One region of the Thalassotalea sp. PS06 genome, then DNA from elsewhere that is predicted to be linked to it. Evidence: predicted binding sites of a transcription regulator. Region 1 holds the regulator's gene; the other holds the start of a gene.
The links. Region 1 encodes sigma-54, which starts transcription at its own class of promoters, with help from an activator protein. Its sites were predicted from a motif close to GTTGGCACGNNNNTNGNNT; they were not measured.
Positions count from the first base shown of each region.

Region 2: a site for sigma-54 is predicted at 2,224-2,242, ahead of FNC98_RS01510 (CmpA/NrtA family ABC transporter substrate-binding protein). Genes of this name have one in related genera too.

Region 1 covers NZ_CP041638.1:553,366-556,634, forward strand. The annotation lists gene ptsN (PTS IIA-like nitrogen regulatory protein PtsN) at 1-441, opposite strand, end outside; gene hpf (ribosome hibernation promoting factor) at 454-741, opposite strand; gene FNC98_RS02410 (RNA polymerase factor sigma-54) at 771-2,240, opposite strand; gene lptB (LPS export ABC transporter ATP-binding protein) at 2,293-3,021, opposite strand; gene lptA (lipopolysaccharide transport periplasmic protein LptA) at 3,023-3,269, opposite strand, start outside.
Region 2 covers NZ_CP041638.1:336,234-339,502, reverse strand. The annotation lists gene FNC98_RS01515 (ABC transporter permease) at 1-580, opposite strand, end outside; gene FNC98_RS01510 (CmpA/NrtA family ABC transporter substrate-binding protein) at 626-1,969, opposite strand; gene FNC98_RS01505 (CmpA/NrtA family ABC transporter substrate-binding protein) at 2,623-3,269, opposite strand, start outside.

The DNA.
Region 1 (3,269 bases):
CGTGGCTATCTTAAATAATTGCTCGGAGCTTTTACACCGACGCAAGCGCTTAGCATTGCTTTTATCCCCAAGAAAAGCAGCAATGGCTGCCAGGGTTTGCAAATGTTGCTGGCAATGGTCTTCGGGAACGAAAAGCGCAAAGAAAATATCTACAGGTTGGTCGTCAATTGCATCAAACGAAACCGGTTTTTCGGTCGTCACTAAAACGGCAATGATTTGCTGATGCTGCTGTAAGCGCCCATGGGGAATTGCGATACCTTTACCAATACCTGTACTGGACAGCTTTTCCCGGGCAACCAAGGCGTTTAATAATTCTTTTTCCGTGGCATTTTTAAACGCATTTGCCGCGATTCGACTAATTTGTTGTAGCACACCCTTTTTACTGGTTCCCGGTACTGCACACACAGTACAGTCCGGGGATAATAATTGTTCTAATTTCATTGGGTTATATAGTTAATGTTTCGATATTTTTTCTTTGTGTTTAATCACTTGCCGATCGAGTTTGTCGATTAAGCTATCTATCGCGGCATACATATCCTGATGTTCTGAGGAAGCGTGGATTTCGCCACCATTTACATTGACGGTGGCTTCGGCAATTTGCTGGAGTTTTTCGACGGTCAGTACCACATAGACATTATTTATGTGGTCAAAATGTCGCTCTAGCTTTTCAAATTTACTATCCACAAATCCTTTTAAAGAGTCCGTAATCTCAACATGGTGACCTGACAAATTAATTTGCATTTTTCGGCTCCTCAGAACGGTTTTGGCTGTTAAAGTAAGCTCTTCCTCTGATTTGAGGGCGGGATTGCCAAGGATTCCCGATATTTAGCAATAGTTCGACGGGCGACATTAATGCCTTGATCGGCAAGAAGGTCGGCAATTTTACTATCGCTTAGTGGCTTACTTGGTATTTCTGCATCCACCATTTTTTTAATCAGTGCCCTGATCGCAGTGGATGAACATTCGCCGCCATTTTCAGTACTGACATGGCTGGAGAAGAAATATTTTAATTCGAAAATGCCCCGTGGGGTGTGCATGTATTTTTGAGTGGTAACCCGGGAAATGGTTGATTCGTGCATATCAACGGCTTCGGCGATGTCATTCAGGACCATAGGGCGCATGGCCTCTGGACCATATTCAAAAAATGCCTGTTGTTGCTGAACGATACAATTGGAGACTTTCAGCAAGGTATCATTACGTGATTCCAGGCTTTTGATGAACCATTTCGCTTCTTGTAAATGAGAACGAATAAATTGACTATCACTGGAAGATGTTGAGCGGGCAAGGGCTGCATATTGGTTATTGATTGCCAGTTTTGGCGCACTGTCAGCGTTTAGCTCTACCACCCAGCGGCCACCTTTTTTAAACACGCTAACATCTGGGATAACATATTGGTCGTCACTTTCATTAATGACATCACCCGGCCGCGGGTTTAAAGAATGGATTAGACGCATGGTCTCTTTGAGTTGTGGCTCTTTGAGCTTGGTTTTGCGCATGATTTGTCGAAAATCGCGTATCGCCAATAAATCGATATACTTATCGATTAGCATTTTCGCTTCTTCCAGATAAGGGGTATCTTTGGCAAATTGATTCAACTGGATAATCAGGCACTCTGCAATTGAGCGAGCCCCAACACCGATAGGATCAAACATATTGATACGTTTAAGTACCGCCTCAACTTCATCAAGCTCGACCTCATCATTGCCCAGGCTTTCTAATACATCTTCACTGCTGATGGTCAAATAACCTTTATCGTCAATGGCATCAATGATGGCAATGGCGATGGATTTATCGGTTTCAGAAAATGGGGTTAGTTCCATTTGCCACAGCAGGTGGTCTTGAATTGAATCTTTGGTCTCACCCTGAAAAACGTAACTGTCATCTGCAGGCTGGGAACTTGCGGACGAAACCGAGGCACTATAAGAATCTTCCCATTGTGAATCGGTAGGTAATTCTTCAGGGATATTGTCGGTTTTCAGGGCATCACTGGTAGAGATTTCGTCGCCTTCGCCATTGACGTTACTGCTTGCTTCAAGCGAGTCAAGATTATTTGTTTCAGAATTGTCACTGTCAGCATTCAGGCTTGATTCGTCGACTTCCAGCAACGGGTTGCTATCCAGGGCTTCCTGGATTTCCTGTTGCAGGTCAAGCGTCGATAGTTGCAGCAACTTGATCGCTTGCTGCAACTGCGGCGTCATGGTTAAGTGTTGCCCCATTCGGAGCTGGAGACTGGGTCTCATCTGAGTCTACTTACTTCTTCCAATAATCAAAATTTATGTCTTCCGTATTTAACTATAGCGTGAATTTCTCACCTAGATAGACATCGCGTACTTGCTGGTTACTCAATACTTGTTCGGCGTTTCCTTCGGCGATCAATTCGCCGCGACTAACAATATAAGCATGTTCGCAAACATCGAGAGTTTCACGGACGTTATGGTCAGTAATGAGTACACCAATACCGCGTTGCTTTAAGTGCAGAATAATTTTCTTGATATCGCTAACGGAGATAGGGTCGACACCCGCAAAGGGTTCGTCCAGGAGAATAAAGTGCGGGTCAGCCGCTAAAGCTCGCGCAATTTCTACGCGTCTACGTTCCCCGCCAGACAAACTTTGCCCTGTATTATCAATAATATGACCTATATTAAACTCTTCAACCAGGCTTTCCAGTTTTTCTTCACGACCATCATTATCTAAATCTTTTCGAGTCTGTAATATTGCCATGATGTTGTCGCGCACCGAGAGTTTGCGAAAAATTGATGCTTCCTGGGGCAGGTAACCTATACCTTGCCGCGCTCTTTCATGCATCGGCAAAAGTGTCAGGTCTTCCTCATCGAGAGTAACGGAACCGGAATCACTGGGAACCAGACCTACAATCATATAGAACGACGTTGTTTTTCCGGCACCATTTGGACCAAGCAATCCAACCACCTGGCCGGCACTCACCGCGAGGCTCACATCTTTAACCACCTGACGATTTTTATAGGATTTTGCCAGGTGACGGGCTTCTAAACGATTTGCCACGCTATTGCTCCTCACCTGACTCAGTGTTCTGCTGTTGTTCTTCGTTCTGCTCTGGCTGTTGCTGTTCATCTTCAGGTTGTTGTTCGCTACCTGACTTTTGCGGCTCGTCCTTTTTCTCTGGTTGCAAAATGGTGGTCACCGTATCATCAAGACTTTCTGCTGTGAGTTGTTCTGTCACCATGTTGTAGGTAATGATGTCACCTTGAACCATGCTGCCTTCCTGGCTCACTTTAGCATTACCTTTGATA
Region 2 (3,269 bases), 220 kb from region 1:
ATTTGGCAAATAGCGGATCGTCCGAGACATACAAGGCACTCACCAGCATAGTTACCAATGGCAGCCAGGCCAGAGGTGATACCGGTTTAAATACCTGAATAATCGGATTGATCGCCTGGTTTAATGTCTGGCTAAGACCGATAGCAATACCCAGAGGAATGGCAATAACTGCGGCGAGAAGGAAGCCGCTCATTACCGTTTTCAAACTGGTAATAATCTGATCCAAAAAGGTTTCTTTACCTGTATAGGCGCGGATTTTTGCAACGTAAGTCGGATCTTTGGCAACGCGGTCGGCGTTACGTTTTTCCTGACGCTGATAAAACGCCTGCTCCTTTTCACGTTCATTCATGTGTTCCTGATACAGGTTGTCAAACTGAGTTGCGACCGCTCCAGGGCCAGGAAATTTACCCAGGGAAGTAGTGACATTATTGGCGGCCAGAGACCACAGCAATAAAAAGGCCAGTAACCCGAGGATCGGCAATAACGCAAGTTTCAGTTTTTGCCCTGCCAGTAACAGACTCTGATCAGAGAATGACTGCTCCCGGTTAAGGTTGATCAGGTTTCGGATTAAAAGACTCATCTTATACTCCCAGTAAATTTCATGAGTTAGCGGCCGCGGGCCAGATTAAATTTTTTCACCAGCTTTCAAGCCGATTGAAAACTTATTGATGTAATCGTTTGGCTTAGAACCGTCGTAAACGATGCCGTCAATAAAGTGCGTTTGTGGTGCACGGAAACCATCTTCTGAAGTGAAATCAGGGAATAGTGCTGCATCGATAATTTTCTCTTCGATTAGCGACTGAGCCGCTTTTTTATAGATGTCAGGACGATAAACCTTGGCAGCTACTTCTTTGTACCAGCTGTCCGGCTTGTCTTCACTGATCTGACCCCAACGGCGCATTTGCGTTAGATACCAGATAGCGTCTGAGTAATATGGGTAGGTCGCGTTATAACGGAAGAATACGTTGAAATCCGGAACCGAACGCTTGTCACCTTTTTCGTATTCAAATGTACCTGTCATGCTGTTGGCGATAACTTCATAATCAGCACCAACATATTTAGATTCCGATAGAATTTTTACCGCTTCCGGACGGTTACCATTGTCGTTAGCATCTAACCATTGTGCGGCACGGATAAGGGCACGAGTAAGACGAATCGTGGTGTTTGGATATTTCTCAGCAAACTCTTCAGTGATACCGAAAACTTTTTCAGGGTTGTCTTTCCAGATTTCATAATCGGTTACAACCGGTACCCCGATACCTTTGAAAACAGCCTGCTGGTTCCAAGGTTCACCAACGCAGTAGCCATAAATAGTTCCCGCTTCTAAGGTTGCAGGCATTTGCGGTGGCGGAGTTACAGAAAGAAGCGCCTGGGCGTCGATTTGACCTGAAGTGTCACCTTTGTGCGGTGCATAGTAACCTGGGTGGATACCACCAGCGGCTAACCAGTAACGCAGCTCATAGTTATGAGTAGAAACCGGGAACACCATACCCATGTTGAACGGCTTACCTTCGTCGATGAACTTATCAACAACCGGCTTTAGCGCGTCAGCTTTGATTGGGTGAACAGGACGACCGTCAGCTTGCTTAGGGATATTACCTTTCATCTGTTTCCAGATTTCGTTAGAAACGGTAATACCGTTACCATTCAGATCCATCGAGAAAGGGGTGATGATGTTGGCTTTAGTACCATAACCTATGGTGGCAGCAATTGGCTGACCAGCAAGCATGTGAGCGCCGTCCAAACGACCATCGATTACACCATCAAGCAATACTTTCCAGTTAGCCTGAGCTTCGATAGTGACGTATAAACCTTCGTCTTCAAAAAAGCCTTTTTCATAGGCAATGGCGATAGGTGCCATATCGGTTAATTTAATAAAACCAAAGGTCAGTTCTTCTTTTTCTGGATAACCTAACTCTTCGGCAGTAGTGGAAGTAGAAACAACAAAACTGAACGCTGCGATAGCCATAGTAAATGTATGGCTTATTCGTTTGAACATTTTGTTTGAACTCGTTTGTTTAAGTTGAAACATAATTTTCTCCAAATAAAAAAGCCTGCCGCCACCATTCCCACAAAAGAGAAAAGTTGCGTCAGGCCTCGATGCCAAACTAATGAAAGACTACGCCGTTGCAGTTCTATTAGTTGATTAATTTTTAGTGTGCCGTTTTCCGGCCAATGCCTCTTGGGGCGATTAAAGGTACGCTGTTGCACCTGAATTTAATAATGCATATAGAATGCCAAGATTATAAAACCCTTATTTTTATTGGGCTGGGAGATAAAACCCTAATTTCATTAGAGTAAATACTCCCGGTTTTGCATCCTTAGAGTGCAAGAACTTTAACGATCTTGGTGCAAATTATACCAATTCCACTAAGTTTGTGTACAACTCAGAGTTAGGGCCGAGGTTCAGTTACAACATAGATTTTATTGATATAGTCATTCTATATTAATGAAATATAGGGCCGTAAATGGGCCTCTCACTAACTCCCTACGGGTGAGTTTTAAAGGCGTTTATCCCGCGTTACTGATTTTGACAATGGAATAACCATTCTCTGCAATCAAAGCCTTGTCTAAAAGCCTTTAAATTCTCACTGAGTGAGCAATAATTTAATGGGATTGGTATTATTCAAAATATTGCTGGAATAAATCCGGACGGTAGATATGTGGCAGTTGTGCGGCGGCTTGTTCGGGATCGGCTAAATGCCCGGCTTTTTGCATCGCTTCAAGCAACCAACGGCCATCTTCAATATTCGGACAATTCAATTGCAATGACTCGGAATCGGCGAACTGGTTATAGGTGTCGATTTGCCGGGGCGGCAAGTCCTTAAAAGTCAGGCAACTACCTAACAAGGATGGCGCAATAATATTCAAATCCATGTTCAGATACTGAGACTGACTCAGAATCTGCGCCGCTTCAAAGCGATTGGGAATGGATTCAAGCCAGTGACATGCCTCATTTAATGCCTGTACTAGCGCTTTACAGGTTTGCGGATTTTGCAGCTGCCAACTGGCAAGCATGCCAAGTACTTTCTCTGGAAAATCCACCCAGATATCTGACGACGTCACACCGGTAAAACCAAGATGGGCACGAACGGCAAACGCATTCCAGGGGCCACCGACACAAAAACCATCAATGTGGCCAAGTTTCAGTGCCGTGGTCATGTTACCCGGAGGAATGATCAGAATTTCAATCTGTTCAAGGTCAATTCCCGCATTGGTAAGCCAGTCGAGTAATTGATAGTAATGACAACTGTAAGGAAAAACCGTCG